DNA from 2 places in the Bradyrhizobium sp. 137 genome. Region 2 is predicted to be linked to the other one. Evidence: riboswitches for the same ligand, from Rfam matches in the RefSeq annotation. Region 2 holds a riboswitch; the other holds the start of a gene.
The links. A riboswitch is a leader RNA that binds a small molecule or an ion and turns the genes downstream of it on or off. The one in region 2 is predicted to bind cobalamin.

Region 1 (4,262 bases), on a different contig from region 2:
CGCTGCCATGCCAGACAAACGACGGAAGGTCCCAGCGGTCGAGTCGCGACTGGCTCTCGGAGTAGGGCCTGAGGGCTCGCATAGCTTGAAATTGAGTGGCCCGTTGCTGTCGCAGATGTAGCATGGTCTCAGACCCGGGACAGCACCTTTGGGCAAATTGCCCATCATTGAGCGCGTCTGTCCTTGGCACGGCATTTGAAAGGGATCGCCAATGGCATCGCTCGCCTAAGGAGTCGGAAGGCATGGCTTACAAGATCGTCGCTTCGCAATGCACCGTTTGTGGGGCATGTGAGTTCGAGTGTCCCAACGCGGCGATCAGCCTCAAGCGCGACATTTACGTTATCGATGTCAAAAAGTGCACGGAGTGCGAGGGCCATTCCGACACGCCGCAATGTGCGGTGGTCTGTCCGGTGCCTGACACCTGTGTCCCGTCTAAGACAGCATAAGCAGCCCGCGTCCAGAAGGCTTCACCGCTCGATTTCGCGAACGAAGTAGTAGATGTCGCGCTTGTGGAGGCCGCCGACCGCGTGGGGCGGATCGAGGTCGATCAACATCGTTATGACCTTAAGGCGCCGATCGACTCCGAGAAGCCCTCGAAGGGCTCTGCAGGATATCTAAAGCTACGTCACTTCGAAGCCGAAGAGACGGTCTCGATGCGACGAGATCGGTCCGGAGATCCTGAAGACGTGCGAGAAGCTCGGCATCCGCTTGGCCGTGGTCACCATGCACGCGTGCATGAGCCTAGGGTCATAGCAGGATCCCCGCCGCCCCCGCTCTCGCCGCTTACTCCAGTTTCGCAAGTCAGCGTGCATCCTGAGGTCCGGAACTGTTCCTGCGATGTTGCGCAGGCCAACGTCCAGGCTGCACTACTCGCCAGCGGCGACGGAAACAACGAAGGCGCGCCAAAGTCGCTCAGCACGTAAGTGCTTGGCGCACCGAGGAGATCATCTTGACCAACGCCACGGAGGCGATCGAGCTCGCGGCTCGTCGCGGGGTCCGCCGAACACAGGCAGTCCGACCTGATCATCCGTGCGATCATGGAGCAATCCCGGCCTTGGCAATTCCTAAGGAGCCTCATGGCGCTGTGTTCAAGCGGATGTCGGCCGAGCATGATCGCAACTTCCTCACGGGCGAGTTCGAGAAGCTGCTGACGGAAAAGACCAGGCTTGTCGCGATCACGCAGATGTCGAAGCGCCCAGCGCGTTCGTTCTGCTCGCGTTAGCTCACGACTACGCCAAGAGGGTGTTGAGCGGACGCATTCATAAGCGGAGGCTTCACAGATCCACGCGTTTTTACCAGGCCGGGAGTAAGACCGTTGTGCCCTACCTGGTACAGCTGGCAATCGCTTGGGCAATATCGCGGCAACACTTAGTAGGTTGACGGATCGATCCTCGTGCGTCTAATGCCAGCCGTCGTGGTCTTCGGATTTCGTTTGATCCGGAGCTAAGAGGGAAGCCGGTGCAATGCCGGCGCTGCCCCCGCAACTGTAAGCGGCGAGCCGCTGTCCAACGAAGTCACTGAAGCCATGCGGCTTCGGGAAGGCCGGACAGCAGCGACGACCCGCGAGCCAGGAGACCTGCCTCGACAATATATCGTCCACGGGCGGGGTGTCCCGGTGTGCGCCAACAGCTGTCGCTCACGCGATATTCGCTGCATGCGTCCGCCATGGCCTTTGCCCCAATTATGGGGTCTGATCTATGTCTATTCTTGCGCTTCCCGTTGCCACATTGGGGACGTCACGCATCGGCCCACGACGCGAACTCAAGTTCGCGCTCGAGAGCTACTGGGCGGGAAACTCCAGCGAAGCCGAGCTCCTCGAGGCGGGGAGTGGACTTCGTGCCGCTAATTGGGCACGGCAGAAATCCTGCGGTGTGACGGTCATTCCTTCGAATGACTTCTCGCTCTACGACCAGGTGCTCGATACCAGCGTAATGGTCGGAGCCATTCCCGACGTCTACGGCTGGACCGAAGGTCCTGTGTCGCTCAAGACCTACTTCGCCATGGCACGTGGCGCTCAGGACGGTGATCACACTCAGCATGGGCCAGGCGTAGCCGCACAGGAAATGACGAAGTGGTTCGATACCAACTACCACTACATGGTGCCGGAATTTCACCAGGATCAGATCTTTAAGTATTCCTCTCGAAAGCCGATCGAGGAATATGAGGAGGCAAAAAGCCTCGGCTACCAAACGCGCCCCGTCCTAGTTGGCCCAGTCACTTTCCTGAAGCTCGGCAAAAGCGCAAATCCCGCATTCAATCCGCTGTCGCTGCTTGATAGGCTCCTCCCAGTCTATGTCGATGTGCTCCGCGAACTAGCCTCGTGCGGTGCTGAATGGGTTCAGCTCGACGAGCCATGCCTGGTGATGGACATCGACGAAGCGTCGCGGGCGGCTGTCCGCCGGGCCTATGCTCATTTCGCAAAGGTTGTGCCGGCCCTTAAAATCATGCTGGCCACTTATTTCGGCGCTATCGGCGACAATCTTGAAACAGCCCTTGCCTTGCCCGTTGCCGGGCTTCATGTCGATCTGGTTCGGGCACCCGACCAGTTGGACGCAATTGTCGCCACAGCCCGCAGAGATCTCGTGGTCTCGCTAGGCGTGGTTGATGGTCGCAACGTCTGGCGCTCCAATCTTGCGGCGCTGCTCGACCAACTTGCCCCTTTGGTCAAAAAGCTGGGCAGGGACCGTGTTCAGATTGCTCCTTCCTGCTCGCTGCTTCATGTTCCGATCGACATTGAGCTAGAGACCGATCTCGATCCCAATCTGAAGACGTGGCTGGCGTTCTCAGTTCAGAAGTTCAAGGAACTTTCGATATTGGGCAAAGCGCTGGCCGGCCATGCTGCCGAGGTGGCCGATGAACTTGCGCTTTCCGAGGACGCAGCCGTGACCCGCGAAACATCGCCCGAGATCCACAATGCGAATGTCGCCGGACGAATGGCCGCGATCGACGATAGCATGCGTCGCCGTCGCAGTGCGTTCACCCAGCGTGCCGACGTCCAGCGGGTCGCGTTCGCATTGCCGATGTTTCCAACGACAACCATCGGGTCCTTCCCGCAAACGGTCGACGTCCGGAATGCGCGTGCGGCTCATGCGCGGGGAGCGCTGAATGACGCGCAGTACGAGCAGCTTCTGAAAGCGGAGACAGCCCGTACCGTGCAGTGGCAGGAAGATATCGGCCTGGACGTGCTCGTACACGGTGAGTTCGAGCGCAATGACATGGTTCAATACTTTGCCGAGCAGCTGTTGGGATTCGCTTTCACCAAGCACGGCTGGGTTCAGTCTTATGGGTCGCGGTACGTTCGTCCGCCTATCCTGTTCGGAGATGTCTCCCGGCCGAAGCCGATGACCGTTGAATGGTGGCGCTTCGCGCAGTCTCTGACCAAGAAACCCGTCAAGGCTATGCTGACCGGACCGGTGACGATCCTGAACTGGTCGTTTGTCCGCGACGACATCTCGCGGAGCGAGACATGCCGTCAGATCGCTCTTGCGATCCGAGATGAGGTGATCGATCTTGAGGCGGCTGGAGCGACCATGATCCAGATCGACGAGGCTGCGTTGCGGGAGGGATTGCCGCTACGCAAATCGCAGTGGAGGAACTATCTCGATTGGGCAGTGGACAGCTTCCGCGTTTGCTCGTCCGCTGTCGCCGACGGAACTCAGATCCATACCCACATGTGCTATTCCGAGTTCAACGAAATCATCGATGCGATCGCAGCAATGGATGCTGACGTCATTTCAATCGAGACGTCCCGTTCTAAGATGGAATTGCTCGAGGCCTTCAAGAGCTACAAATATCCCAATGAGATCGGGCCCGGCGTCTATGACATTCATTCACCGCGCATTCCCGCAGCGGCGGAAATCAAGCAGCTGATTGTGTTGGCGCGGCAGCGAGTTTCCGATCGGCAGCTCTGGATCAATCCCGACTGCGGACTGAAAACTCGAAGCTGGGAGGAGGTGCGTCCCGCGCTCGTCAATATGGTGGCCGCCGCACGCGAGTTGCGGGCTGAGCCATGATGGTGCGGAGCGTTTCGCCAACGCGTTTGTGAATAAGATGCACGCGCTTTGGGGGCTTACGATGTGCTTGCGAGCTCCCAAAGTTCCCAGTGCCTGGGAATGCCGGCCGGCGCCGGCGGAGGCCGTCGCATACAGCCGGCGACAAGCTCGGTTCTCGATCCGACGGCGGACAGCATGCCGGCGATGCCCGATCAGGTCACATATTCCGAACATTATCGCCCGACGCGAAGCACAGCGCTATTTTTCATT
Region 2 (4,262 bases):
CGCGGGAATATCGAGCTTTGCCAGATATGCCTTGCGGAAATCATCCGACGTGAACAGGCCGTGCAGATAGCTGCCCTGGACGCGGCCATCGCGCGAGATCGCGCCTTCCGGCTTGCCGTTCAGTTTCGCAAATGGCCGCGCGCGATCGGGCCCGTCGGTGTGGCCGATGTGGATCTCGTAGGCCTCGATCGCCTGGTCGGTGGCGGCGTGCAAGGCGGAGACGCGTGTCAGCGTCTTCTGCGGCCTCATCACCGTTGTCACGTCGAGCAGCCCGAGACCCGGCGTGTCGCCCGCAGGTCCCTCGATGCCGTCAGGGTCGGCAACGCTGTGTCCGAGCATCTGATAGCCGCCGCAGAGCCCGAGCACATGGCCGCCCCGGCGGTGATGCGCCACGAGATCAATGTCCCAGCCCTGTGCTCGCAGGAAGGCGAGATCGCCACGAGTGGATTTTGAACCGGGGATGATGACCAGCCTCACATCGCCGGGGATTGCTTCGCCCGGACGCACCATGACGAGATCGACGCCGGGTTCGAGCTTGAGCGGATCGAGATCGTCGAAATTGGCGATCCGCGACAGGGCGAGGCAGGCGATCTTGCATTGGCCCGGCTTGCGCGCGTCGCGCAGGCCCAGCGCGTCCTCGGCCGGCAGCTCGCCGGCGCGCGCGAACCAGGGCAGCACGCCAAAGCCGCGCCATGCGGTTTTCGCTTCGATCAGCCGGTAGCCGTCATCGAACAGCGTGGGGTCGCCGCGGAACTTGTTGATGACGAAGCCCTGGATCATCGCGGCATCGTCAGGGTCGATGACCGTCCTGATGCCGACAAGCTGGGCGATGACGCCGCCGCGGTCGATGTCGCCGACCAGCACGACCGGCACGTTGGCCTTGCGCGCAAAGCCCATATTGGCGATGTCGGCCTTTCGCAAATTCACCTCGGCCGGGCTGCCCGCGCCTTCGACCAGCACCAGATCGGCGCGCGTCTTCAAGCGCGCGAAACTCTCCAGCACGGCGCCCATCAGCGAGGGCTTCATCGCCGCATAATCGCGCGCACGCACCGTTGCGATGCGCTTGCCATGGACGATGACCTGCGCGCCGACATCGGTCTCCGGCTTGAGCAGCACCGGGTTCATGTCGGTGTGCGGCTCGACGCGAGCGGCGAGCGCCTGAAGCGCCTGGGCGCGGCCGATCTCGCCGCCGTCGACGGTGACGGCGGCATTGTTCGACATGTTCTGCGGCTTAAAAGGGAGCACGCGCAGGCCGCGCCGCATGAAGGCGCGCGCAAGGCCCGCGACGATGAGCGACTTGCCCACGTCCGAGCCGGCCCCCTGGATCATCAGCGCGCGCGCCATGGCGAGATCGTATCAGAACTCGACGCCGGCTTGCGCCTTGATGCCGGACCGGAAGGGATGCTTGACCAGCGTCATCTCGGTAACGAGATCGGCGATCTCGATCAATTCGTCCTTTGCGTTGCGCCCGGTGAGCACGACATGCGTCATCGGCGGCTTTTGCGTCGTCAGGAATTCGACCACCTCGGCGATGTCGAGATAGTCATAGCGCAGCGCGATGTTGATCTCGTCGAGCACGACCATGCGCAAGGCAGGATCGCGAATCAGCTCCTTGGCCTTGTCCCAGCCGGCGCGCGCGGCGGCGATGTCGCGGGCGCGGTCCTGCGTCTCCCAGGTGAAACCTTCGCCCATGGCGTGGAATTGGCAGAGGTCGCCGAAATGGCCAGTGAGCAGGCGGCGCTCGCCGGTGTCCCAGGCGCCCTTGATGAACTGCACCACCGCGCAGGGCAAGCCATGGGCGACGCAGCGGACGATCATGCCGAAGGCCGAGGACGACTTGCCTTTGCCGGCGCCGGTGTGGACGATAACGAGGCCTTTTTCGCCGCTCTTGGTCGCCATGATCTCGTCGCGGGCGGCCTTCTTCTTTGCCATTTTCGCGGCGTGGCGGGCGTCGGTTTCCTCGCCCGTTTGGATATCCGGTTCAGGCGTCATCGTATCCGGTCCTTCGGCTTGACAAGTGGCGGCCACCGGCAAATGGTGGGTCTGCGCTGGTTCCTGTCCTATGACAGGCGAAGAGGGAATGCGATAGGGTCCGAATTGGCAAGATTTGGGTCCAAAATGCAGCCGCCCCCGCGACCGTGACCGGAGAGATGCCCGAAGCCACTGACCCCTAACGGGATCGGGAAGGCGGGGATCGAAGGGCAAAAGCCCTGCTCCGCAAGCCGGGAGACCTGCCAGCGCGGACGATTTTGGACCGGCGGACGGGGTGTTCCGCGACGGGGAAACGGGCCTCTCACAATGGTCCGTGCGCCTCTTCGCCTCCCGCTGTTATTCTGGAAGAGGCGATGACGGTCACACTTCACGTCTGCATTACCTGCCGTGCCGGCGAGACGCTTGGCGAAGGCGACGTCACGCCGGGCAAGCGGTTGCATGGCGCGATCCTGGACGCCGGCGTGCCCGACGGCGTCAATGTGGTTCCGGTCGAATGCCTCTCTGCCTGTAGCCAGGGCTGCTCGGTCGCGCTGAGTGCGCCGGGTCGCTGGTCCTATGTCTATGGCCGCCTGTCGGAGACGAATGCGCGCGACGTGGTCGCGGGCGCTGCGGCGTATGCGGCCGCGCCCGACGGCCTCGTGCCCTGGCGCAGCCGTCCCGAAATCTTCCGCAAGCAGTCGCTTGCCCGCATTCCCCCCCTTGCCGTCGTGCCGGAGGCCGCCGAATGAATTCGCTCGCAAAAGTCCCGGTCACTGTGATCACCGGTTTTCTCGGCTCCGGCAAGACGACGCTGATCCAGCATCTGCTCGCCAATGCCGGCGGCAAGAAGCTCGCCGTGCTCGTCAACGAGTTCGGCAGCGAGGGCGTCGACGGCGAGATTTTGAAGTCGTGCGCTGCTGCCAATTGCCCGGAGGAGAACATCATCGAGCTCGCCAATGGCTGCATCTGCTGCACCGTCGCTGACGATTTCATTCCGGCCATGGAGCAATTGCTGGCACGCCCCGTGAAGCCCGATCACATCCTGATCGAGACCTCGGGCCTGGCGTTGCCAAAACCGCTGCTGAAGGCCTTTGACTGGCCGGAGATCCGCTCGCGCATCACTGTCGATGGCGTGATTGCGCTGGCCGATGCAGAGGCTGTCGCTGCTGGCCGCTTCGCGCCGGACCCGATTGCAGTCGAAGCGCAGCGCGCGGCGGACGACAATCTCGACCACGAGACGCCGCTGTCGGAAGTGTTCGAGGACCAGATCGCCTGCGCCGACATCGTGCTGCTGACCAAGGCCGATCTTGCCGGCAGCTCAGGGATAGAAGCCGCCAAGGCGGCGATCACCGCCGAGATGCCGCGCCGCGTGCCGATGCTTCCCATCACCGACGGCGCGATCGATGCGCGCGTCATCCTCGGTCTCGGCGCCGCCGCCGAGAGCGATCTTGCCGCGCGTCCCTCGCATCACGACGGCGAGGAGGAGCATGAGCATGACGATTTTGCCTCCGTCGTGATCGACCTGCCGGAAGTTGCCGATATCGATGCGCTGGTCGCCTCCGTTCAGCGCCTAGCGCGCGAGCAGAACGTGCTGCGCGTCAAAGGCTATATCGCAATCGCGGGCAAGCCGATGCGCCTCTTGCTGCAGGCGGTCGGCGAGCGTGTGCGCCACCAGTTCGACAAGCCCTGGGGCGCAGGTGTCAGGCAATCGAAACTCGTCGTGATTGGCGAGCACGGCGATATTGACGAGGCCGCGATCAGGTCAGGGCTAGCAACCTGATGCACGTCGTTTTCCGCGAGAGCCGCGGTCTTGAGGAGACCGCGACGCCAAGGGACATCGGCCAGGACCCGGCCGATCTCGTGGTGCTCTCATATTCGGATTCCGATCTTGCCGCGTTTGCGGCCGGCTGGCGGCGCGGCCGTACCAGCCTGCCGTCGCTGCGGCTCGCAAATCTTGCGGAACTGCGTCATCCGCTCTCGGTCGACACCTATATCGAGCGCACGCTCTCCCATGCGCGTGGCATTCTGGTACGTCTGATCGGCGGTGAATCCTATTGGCCGTATGGTCTCGCGACGCTCCAGCAACTTGCTAAGGACCGCAACATCGTGCTGGCCGTGCTGCCGGCCGACGGCCGTGACGATACGCGGCTCGACGCGTATTCGACCTTGCCGGTCTCGACCCTGCGCCGGCTCAAGGTGCTCTGTGACACCGGCGGCCCGGTCGCGGCCCAAGCCGCGATCGCGCAGCTCGCGCTGGCCTCGGGCCTCTATGCCGGGCCAGTCGTCGGCGA

Region 1: linked by a shared signal. The riboswitch ahead of metE (5-methyltetrahydropteroyltriglutamate--homocysteine S-methyltransferase) and the one ahead of IVA78_RS12820 (DUF1636 domain-containing protein) in region 2 are both predicted to bind cobalamin.

The regions. Positions count from the first base shown of each region.
Region 1 is NZ_JADPKU010000116.1:8,045-12,306, reverse strand. Features, by position in the region: gene IVA78_RS29515 (4Fe-4S binding protein) at 243-446, shown strand; gene IVA78_RS29510 (aminotransferase class V-fold PLP-dependent enzyme) at 827-1,222, shown strand; cobalamin riboswitch at 1,399-1,599, shown strand; gene metE (5-methyltetrahydropteroyltriglutamate--homocysteine S-methyltransferase) at 1,698-4,013, shown strand.
Region 2 is NZ_JADPKU010000050.1:112,679-116,940, reverse strand. Features, by position in the region: gene IVA78_RS12830 (cobyric acid synthase) at 1-1,344, opposite strand, end outside; gene cobO (cob(I)yrinic acid a,c-diamide adenosyltransferase) at 1,357-1,992, opposite strand; cobalamin riboswitch at 2,033-2,254, shown strand; gene IVA78_RS12820 (DUF1636 domain-containing protein) at 2,346-2,720, shown strand; gene cobW (cobalamin biosynthesis protein CobW) at 2,717-3,751, shown strand; gene cobN (cobaltochelatase subunit CobN) at 3,751-4,262, shown strand, end outside.